Regions from separate parts of the Chryseobacterium subflavum genome, predicted to be linked through region 1. Evidence: riboswitches for the same ligand, from Rfam matches in the RefSeq annotation. Region 1 holds a riboswitch; each other region holds the start of a gene.

The links. Region 1 has a riboswitch for S-adenosylmethionine ahead of AC0INN_RS13470 (alpha/beta fold hydrolase). Riboswitches for the same ligand answer to the same signal wherever they lie in the genome.
Region 2: it holds a riboswitch for S-adenosylmethionine, as region 1 does, so the genes downstream of both, AC0INN_RS09715 (TonB-dependent receptor plug domain-containing protein) here and AC0INN_RS13470 (alpha/beta fold hydrolase) in region 1, are expected to answer to the same signal.
Region 3: it holds a riboswitch for S-adenosylmethionine, as region 1 does, so the genes downstream of both, AC0INN_RS12755 (SusC/RagA family TonB-linked outer membrane protein) here and AC0INN_RS13470 (alpha/beta fold hydrolase) in region 1, are expected to answer to the same signal.

The regions. Positions count from the first base shown of each region.
Region 1 is NZ_JBVTMR010000002.1:905,187-908,472, forward strand. It holds gene AC0INN_RS13465 (MGH1-like glycoside hydrolase domain-containing protein) at 1-1,082, opposite strand, end outside; SAM riboswitch class I at 1,272-1,380, shown strand; gene AC0INN_RS13470 (alpha/beta fold hydrolase) at 1,444-2,433, shown strand; gene AC0INN_RS13475 (ACT domain-containing protein) at 2,445-3,286, shown strand, end outside.
Region 2 is NZ_JBVTMR010000002.1:98,108-101,393, forward strand. It holds gene AC0INN_RS09715 (TonB-dependent receptor plug domain-containing protein) at 1-1,380, opposite strand, end outside; SAM-I-IV-variant riboswitch at 1,686-1,784, opposite strand; gene AC0INN_RS09720 (outer membrane beta-barrel family protein) at 1,984-3,286, shown strand, end outside.
Region 3 is NZ_JBVTMR010000002.1:756,056-759,341, forward strand. It holds gene pckA (phosphoenolpyruvate carboxykinase (ATP)) at 1-780, shown strand, start outside; gene AC0INN_RS12750 (type II 3-dehydroquinate dehydratase) at 831-1,235, opposite strand; SAM riboswitch class I at 1,481-1,577, shown strand; gene AC0INN_RS12755 (SusC/RagA family TonB-linked outer membrane protein) at 1,661-3,286, shown strand, end outside.

The sequences.
Region 1 (3,286 bases):
AATAGCCCTGCGAACGCCTGACGTTGAACATTTCTTTCATCATCATTCGTTACATCGTGCTGAACTTCTTCATAGAATTCGTTGGCCTCAGCAATCCGGGTGTTGAAAATCTCATCAAAATGATGAAATGGTTCATCGGTGTCGTTTGGCGCCAACCTGAAATCAAAGGTTTTTGATTGTCCCCCACCAATAATTTCTTCAATCACAAAAGCGGCTTTTGAACCTCTTTTTTCCGGATTAACGGTATTGGAGTTATGAATAATGTGATCGTTTATACCATCCTTGAAATAGGTGTTATCTGTTAAAGGAGCTCCGTATAATTTAGGTGTATTGGTTTCATTATCACAAAAGAGACTTTTGGCACCGGTATTTCTTGAATAGAATTTTTTGATGGAAATACTATCATGGTTAATATCAATACAACCGTTGTATGAGGCGTTTAGCTGACCTTTATAAGTATTATATCCCCATTTCCAGTTGTTACGGAACCAGGCTGTTGGAGCAACAACAATAGGTGCGTCGTTTTGGCTCCTGTTACAAACTGTGATACGGACTAAAAAATCTTCAGCATCTGCTTTACAGTATTCGATGAAAATATCAAAATATTCATCATTATCAAAGATTCCGGTATCAAAGATTTCAAATTCAGCTTCCTTTTTGCTTCGTCTGCCGTTTTCAGATAGCAGGTGATCATAAGGAAATTCATGGATCGGATATTTATACACCATCTTCATATAACTATGGGTAGGCGTGTTGTCCAGATAGTAAAAGATCTCTTTGATATCTTCACCATGATTGCCCTGGGGATTACTCAATCCGAAAAAACGTTCTTTGATCATTTTGTCCTTTTTGTTCCAAAATGAAAGAGCGAAACAAAAAAGCTGTTTGGTGTCCGATATTCCGGCAATCCCTTCTTCACCCCAACGGTAGGCATAACTTTCAGCTTTATCATGATTGGTGAAATTCCACGCATTGCCATTGGGACTATAATCCTCACGAACATTACCCCATTGTCTGTTGCTTACATAAGGCCCCCAGTTTTTCCATTTTATATCCTGTAATCTTTGTTTTTCTGCAGTCATAGTTCATCATTTTTCACTACGAAGGTAATTTTTTTGAAAAATAATTCCAATTTTTTCTATCTGAATAATTCTTAATACATCCTTGTAACTATAATGATTACAGGGATTTTCAGAATAAATTATTTTTTTCATGAAAAAATTAAATAAAATGTTATATCTTTGCACCATTCGATCATTCAAATATTGAAAATGTTATCAAGAAAGGTTGAGGGATTAGACCCGATGAAACCTTAGCAACCCTTTGCGCAAGCGAAGAAGGTGCTACGTTCTACCAAATTATTTTTTGGACAGATAACTTACTGAGTTTTTCAGCCATTTCCTGTGGCATTTTCAATTGTATTATAAATAATGTATAATAGAATTGAAAACAGAACTAAAACATATTAATCTTTCGTATCAAACTAATTCCGGAAAGGAATGCAATATCCCGTTGAGCTATCAGACCTTCGGGAAAGAGCTGTTTTCAGCACCTGTTATTTTAATCAACCATGCTTTAACGGGAAATTCCAATGTATCGGGAACAAATGGCTGGTGGAAGCAATTAGTAGGAGATGGCCAGGTGGTTGATACCAATGTCTATACGGTTTTGTGTTTCAATATTCCCGGAAATGGTTACGATGATTTTTTAATTGAAGAATATGAAGAGTTTACTCCTTCGGATATTGCAGGCATATTTTTAAAAGGGCTAGAATTACTTAACATTAAAAGTCTATATGCGATTATCGGAGGTTCTCTTGGTGGAGGAATAGGATGGGAAATGCTGGTTAAACGCCCGGAACTTGCAGAAGTATTTATTCCCATTGCCTGTGATTTCAGAACTCATGATTGGCTGCATGCGCAATGTATGGTTCAGAAATTTTTATTAAATGGAAATGACGCTCCGTTACAAAAGGCAAGAATCCATGCAATGCTATGTTATAGAACCCCACAATCTTTAAACGACAGATTTCAAAATAAATACAATACCGCAAAAAATAAGCTTGAATCGGAAGATTGGCTTGAATATCACGGAAAAGCTCTTAATGAAAGATTTAGTTTAAAATCTTATCAACTGATGAATCATTTGCTGATGAACATTAATGCCGAGGAAGAAAGGCTGGAGAATGTACAGGCACGAATGCACTTGATCTCCGTTGATACAGATTTGTTCTTTCCTGCTTCCGAAATCCGGATGTGTTTTGAAAAACTGAAAGGTAAAAAAAAGGATGTTTCTTATCACGAGATCACCTCAGTTCACGGGCATGATGCCTTCCTAATGGAATACAAACAATTAAATAATATCATTAAAACCATTTTATTACAGAAAGAAACTGAACAATTACAAGAAACCTGTAATAAAGCTAAACAATAAAGAATGAACAGATGAAAAATGTTAACGAAATAAAATTTTTAAAGAACAGATCAATCATCAAATTTGAAGGAGAAGATTTCTTAGGGGAAATCGGTATTGACGGTAGAATTTTTAAAGCACTTACTTTAGCCAGGATTAGTGTAGGAGTGATCTCACAACAGGCTATAGAAAACGGAATATCAATTTTGGTTCACGAAAACGATTCTGAAAATGCGGTTAATTGTCTGATTGAGGAATTTGAAGCGGAAAGGAAATCAGGAGCAGTATCTCAGATTTATAGTATTAATAACGTTTCAGTTCTGGGGTTTGTAGCTGAAGATTTTAATAAAATACTGGCGGAACTGGCAAGAAATAATGTTTTTCCTTTGCTTCTGAATCAGATAGCAAGTGAAAAAAGAGTAAATATTGTAGTTACCTCTTCTCAGGATGAGAAAACTAAGAATATCATTGAATCTGAAATATCCAAAAAACCTAAAACCGTTCATCTTGCAATCATTGGACATGGGAATGTGGGTAAAACTCTGATTGACCAGGTATTGGAATCTTCCGAAGAAATTAAGAGACGGAAAAAAATAGATCTTAAAGTAGTGGCTGTTGCTAATTCAAGAAAAATAGCATTCAATAAAAAAGGTTTTGGTCATAATTGGAATGATGAGGTTTTAGTTGCTGAAAACCCTTCCAATGTTGATGAACTGATCAGTTTCTCCAGAGAGAATCAGCTGGAGAATCTTATTGTGGTTGATAATACGGCGAGTAAGGATTTTGTTAAGAATTATCATGCTTTAGCTGAGAACGGATTTGATCTTGTATCTTCCAACAAGATTTTCAATACCCTTCCAATAGAAGAATATCG
Region 2 (3,286 bases), 810 kb from region 1:
TTGCAAAAACTCAAGTCCACCTGCATCAAATCTTCTTGGAGAGTTGTTGACCAATGAAGAATTAAAAGTATTAACAACTCCAAACTTGAAAGTATTCTTTCCAAAAGTGTTACTGAGATCTATATTCCAGTCATTCCATTTTCCTTTGATCCCAGCTGCATATGAATAATCATTAATGGTAGACTCAATCTGTGGCAGATATCCGTTGGGTGTTATAAAATTGATATTTCTCTCGGTATTAGGCAAACGGAAAAAACCTCCGGCATTCCCCAGCCTGTAGCTATATCCTCCAAAAGAATACACCTTCCAGTCATCATTAATCGGAATTTCCGAATTATAATATACCTGGGCTGATTGTAGTTTCGACTGTCCTGCCCTGATACTGAAGTCTTTCCGTTGAAGTCCTCTATATGCAAGTTCATCATTGGTAACATCCCCTCCTAATAAACCCTGTAAAGTTGAAATGTTATTGGCGTTTGCAATTTTATTCTGTAAATCAGATGAAAAATAATTTACTTTTGTTGCATATTGTTTAATCGTATTGATAATTTGCTGGCTATTGGAAGTATTATTTATATTCTTATAAAGCCCGTCTATATCTATCCCATCTTGAGCAGCCCTGTAGTTAATAGCATTATAGGCATTGTATATATCGCCATTCCTCACACCAGCTCGGGAATAAGGATCCCGGTATTGTGTTGATGTGGTAATATTGAAGAAACCCTGTTTTCCAAGTTTGAATCCATAATTCAGGTCTAAAGAGATGGTTTCTCCATCCAGTCCACCGGAAAAATTGTTGGTAACCGGTGAAGCATATCCTCCCAAAAATAACTGACCGGATAACCCCAATCTTTTTTTAAGACCTAAATTGACAACTCCTGCAATAGCATCAGATCCGTATTGTGCAGAAGCACCATCCCGAAGCACTTCAATTTTATCCAAAGCAAAAGCAGGAATCGCATTAAGATCTGTTCCCACCGAACCCCTACCTGGTGTAAGGGTTACATTGATGAGTGAAGACTGATGCCTTCTTTTCCCATTAAGTAAAACTAAAACCTGATCGGGACCTAAACCCCTCAATTGTGCAGGATCCACAAAATCCGTCCCGTCATTTACAGTATGCGATGTGGAGGAAAAAGAAGGGACAATATAGTTTAGAGCCTGGCTTATATTATTAACCGGGCTTTGTTTCAATATTTTTGAAATGTTAATAACGTCTACCGGAACCGGAGTATCTGTTAATGATCTACCTGATCCTCTTGAACCGAGAAGAACAACCTCATCGATTTTTTTTGATTTTAGAGTATCAGACTGGGCGAAGTAAAACGTCGAAATTAAAGTGGCCGAAGCAATGATACTTCTATTTTTAAAATGGCGCATGTGTTTTATTTTTAAATTTTTGTTATAATTTTTTTGTTTGCTTAAAATTTTAAGCAAAAAGTATCCTGTAACCTTGAAAACACAAGGCTAAAAGAAAAATGATAAACGGTTTTATTAGTTAATAGAAACCAGAGGCTAAGAACAACAACACATACACATCACGAAATGCCATGAGTGATCACCAGCATACAGAAGCTTTGCTTCGATATCTGCCGGGCAAAAAGTCAAATTCATTGTGCTGTAATTTTCCCTGTTCTTAAACATTGATTTTAAATTTTAAACAAAAATTGTAAGATGGGAATGAATAGAAAAACATTTTTTCCGGAGCTTGCCGGCTTATCTATTTCAGCACCTTGCTTGTTTTGCAGGTTGCTATCCCATCTATGAGATTCTTGATAATTGTGAGGCAAAGATATAACTATTTTACAAATAAAAAAATAATTTGTAAAATTTTTAAATCAATCGCAAAACCAAGCCGTATGATGATGCAATATGATTATATTCTATTGTGAGGTATTTCATGGAATAAAACAACCCTCTAAAAACTTTCCTTGTAACATTTTTTTATTTTAAACGTCTAACTGAGTAGTAGTAAAAACCATTATGAAAAAAATTGTACTCGTTTTATTTTCCTTAAGCATTATTGTCACAAAGGCTCAGGAAAAAACCAACAACCAGGTCAAGGAAAAGCAGATCGAAGGGGTTGTAATTACCAAAACTAAAAAAGCCGTTGAACAAAAAGCAGACCGGACTATTTTTGATTTTTCAGAACAGCCCCAGCTGAACAACGGAAATGTTTTAGAGGGTATCAAAAAACTTCCGGGTCTGGTGTCTACTGATATTGCCGGTATGATGTATCAGGGAAAGATCCTTGATGTTTATCTTAACGGACGCCCTTTAAACATTACTTCCAATGAACTCAATTCATTTTTGGAAGGGATGCCTGCCAATTCTGTAGACCGAATTGAAGTGATCACTCAACCTGGCGCTGAATTCCCGGCAACTTCCGGGGGTGCAATTATGAATATCATTACGAACAAAAATGCCAATAAATATCTTACGGCAACTTATTCAGGAAATTATTCATTTACCAACTACGGTAAGTTGAGAAGCAGAACCAGCAACTCTTTAAATTTAAACGCCCGTAATAAATATTTCGGATGGCAGCTGAACATCGGACAGAACTATCGGGAAAGTATGCTGAATTCGAATCAAAATGATTTATTATTAAGCAATACGGATAGAATCGGCCGTGGTTATTTCGCGAAATCGGGCTTAACATTTGATCTGGGACAGGACAGATTATTATTAAATTACGATATCTATCATAATAAAAACAGCAATTACACAGATAGTAACGGTTTTGCTGACCTACCGTACATTCCTGTTAAAGACAGTATCAGGGAAGGATATTTTCATGCATTTGATGCCGCTTACACGAATAATTTGAGACAGGAAGCGGTAATAACCTATCAGAAACGCTTTAGTGATAAATCTCAAAAACTGGATTTCCAGTTCGGATATACCAAATCAACGAGTAAATTTGATCAGAATAATATTTTCAGAGATATCAGTTACATCAATCCTAACGAAAACTTTCCAAGGTTTTCGGATGGCCTTTTACTGAACAATGAATCTGACATGAGAATTGCTAATTTTAAAGTGGATTATTCGCAACCAATCAAGATCCTTGATGGAGGAAAGGTAAGTTTCGGTGGATTATATGAAAAACAAAACTTCGATACCCAAAGCAGAGGTTTGACCAATCTGGACTATCAACGACAGACCGCTTCCACCTATCTTGAGTTCCAGGCTAAATTGAAAAAATTCGATTTCACATTAGGATCAAGGGCTGAAAATTATGACATCTCTGGAATTACAAGGGTGATTGACAGTACCGGTGCAA
Region 3 (3,286 bases), 150 kb from region 1:
TGCTATGCAAAAGTAATTGACTTATCGGAAGAAAAAGAACCGGACATTTTCAGAGCAATTAAAAGAGATGCTCTTCTTGAAAATGTTGTTGTAAATAATGGTGTTTCTGATTATACTGATAATTCAATCACTGAAAACACGAGAGTTTCTTATCCGATTTACCATATTAACAAAATTGTACTGCCTTCTAAAGCTGGGCATGCTAAGAAGATTGTTTATCTTTCAGCTGATGCATTCGGAGTATTACCTCCGGTTTCAATTTTAGATGAAAATCAGGCTCAATACCACTTTTTATGTGGATATACTTCTAAATTAGCAGGAACTGAAAGAGGAATTACTTCTCCAGAACCTTCATTCTCTCCGGCTTTTGGTGAGGCATTTCTTACGTTACATCCTACCATGTACTCTAAAACCTTGATTGGTAAAATGAAAGAACATGGAGCAAAAGCTTATTTGGTAAATACAGGATGGAACGGTACAGGAAAAAGAATCTCATTAAAAGATACAAGAGCCATTATTGATGCAATAATTGATGGATCTATTGAGAACGCTCCTAAGGCACAAGTACCTATTATGAACTTGGAAATTCCTACTTCTTTACCCAATGTTTCAGAAGGCATTCTGGATCCAAGACATACATACAGTGATGCTTCAGAGTGGGAAGAGAAGGCTAAAGACTTAGCATCAAGATATATTAAGAATTTTGAACAGTATTGTAACACTGAAGAGGGGAAAAAGCTGGTTGCTTCCGGACCTCAATTACAAGAACAAACAATATAAAAAAAGAAAAGCCTCATCATTGATGAGGCTTTTTTATGTATTAAAACATCCTAAAAGCTTAATAAAGCCAGTCTGTATCCTTTCATTCCAAAGCCGGATAATACAGCATCTGTGTGAGCCGCTGTTACTGACTTTTGCCGGAATTCTTCTCTTTTATAAATATTGCTGATATGTACTTCAATCTTAGGTTTCTGTATATTCTTTAAACAGTCGGCTATCGCATAAGAGTAATGAGTAAAAGCCCCCGGATTGATAATAACAGCATCAAAATCATCTTCCTGAAGTCTGTTAATTAATTCTCCTTCAATATTCGATTGATAATAGTTCAGTTCGTAAGAAAGGAATTCATCTTTTAGTTTTTCCAAATATTCATCCATTGAAATTATTCCATAAATTTCAGGTTCTCTTGTACCCAACAGATTTAGATTCGGTCCGTTTATGATTAAAATTTTCATAACATAAAATTAAAAAGTTTTTTTCGATTAGTGCGGATATTTTACGGGTTTTATTTGAAGAAGATGTTTTACATTATTTTTAATGATATTTCTCATGTTTAAAAATTTAACATTTTCTCTAATGGTTTATTAACAGGTGTTTTAAGTGAAAATTAAGTTAATTTTTGAGAATTTAAAATAAAAAATAAATTAGTCTACTTGTTTTATAGACTAATTGTTTTTAGATTTGCATCCATATTTCGATCGGCTTATAAAGAAAGATGGAGGGAACTGACCCTACGAAGTCTTAACAACCTGCATGATGCAAGGTGTTACATTCAGCCTTTTAAGGAAAAATAAGCATTTGGTTAAATCAATTTCTTGATGCCCTTTGCTGTGTTTTCCGCAAAGGGTATTTTTTTAATATTTAACAAATAAAATTGATTATGGTTAGTAAAAATTTATTCAAAGCTGGTGTTTGGATTTCACCCGGTGCTTTGTTTTTCTTAGGCATTATTAGTGTTAATGGGCAGGAGATAAAGCAGAAGAAAGATACGCTTAGGGAAAAAGATATTGATGAAGTCGTTGTAGTAGCTTACGGTAAAGCGAAAAAGACGAGTTACACAGGTTCTGTAGCGACGATCTCCAGCGAAAAGATTAATAATCGGCCGGTAACCAATATTACAAAAGCTTTGGAAGGGCAGGTAGCGGGATTGCAGGCAGTAAGTGCTTCAGGCCAACCGGGTGCTACGGCAACAATCCGTATCAGGGGGATCGGATCTATTAGTGCCTCAAGTAATCCTTTATTCGTGGTGGATGGAATTCCTTTTGATGGAAATATCAATTCTATCAGCCCAAATGATATAGAATCAATTAGTGTTTTGAAAGATGCTACGGCAAGCTCTCTGTATGGATCAAGAGGTGCTAACGGAGTGATTATTGTGACTACAAAGTCAGGGAAAAAAGGAGAATCACGAATCAATTTTAATATCAGTCAGGGATTTTCCAGCAGGGCTGTAAAGGACTATGAACAGGTTACCACGGACCAGTATTTTCAATTATATTGGGAAGCAATGAGAAATGGTTATAAATCAGCACAGGTTTCAGCACAACAGGCAGCACAAATGGCCACAGATAATCTTGTGAATAACCTGGGCATCAATCCATATGGTTCTAACTATGCAAAACCGGTAGGGACAGATGGAAAACTGCTGCCTGGAGCAAGGCCTTTATGGAATGATGACTGGAGGGATATACTACAAAGAGTGGCCTCAAGAAACCAGGTTGATCTTGATTTTAGTGGCGGAAATGAAAAAGGAAACTACTTTTTCTCATTGGGATATCTTGATGATAAGGGTATTGCCATAGGATCCGGATTTACAAAATACAGTACGAGATTGAAGATTAATAATGAAGTGAAAAAATGGTTAACAGTTGGAGCAAACCTTAGCTATACCAATAGTCTTCAGGAGGCACCACCATCTTCCGATTCAAGAACTGATAATATTATTAATGCATCCAGAGTAATTCCTTCTTTTTATCCATACTATGAAAGAAATCCTGACGGAAGCTATAAGCTTGATGCTAACGGAAATACAATTTACGACTTCGGAAAGTACAGGCCGACAAGTGCTTTGCAAAATCAAAATGCAGCAGCAACTTTGCCATTAGACAAAAATGAAAACAGGGAAGATAACTTTTCAGGAAAAGGGTATTTGGATTTTACCTTCTTACCGGAATTAAAATTTAAATCCAGTTTTTCAATTGACTTGGTAAATTATAATGGCCATTATTATTCAAATCCGTTACTTGGGGAAGGTAGTGAAATCGGAGGTTCAGTGACCAAGACAAATTCACGGACATTATCTTATACAACCAGTAATATCTTGACCTATGACAAAAAATTCAATCAGCATCATTTCAATATTCTAGCCGGACAGGAGTTTTATCATTATGAGTATCAGACGATATCCGGAAGCCGAAGTCAGTTTTCTTTACCTTATTATTATGAACCGGATGCAGCGGCATTATTAGGAGGTTTTAGTGGTAATAGTGATAAATTAGGTTTACTG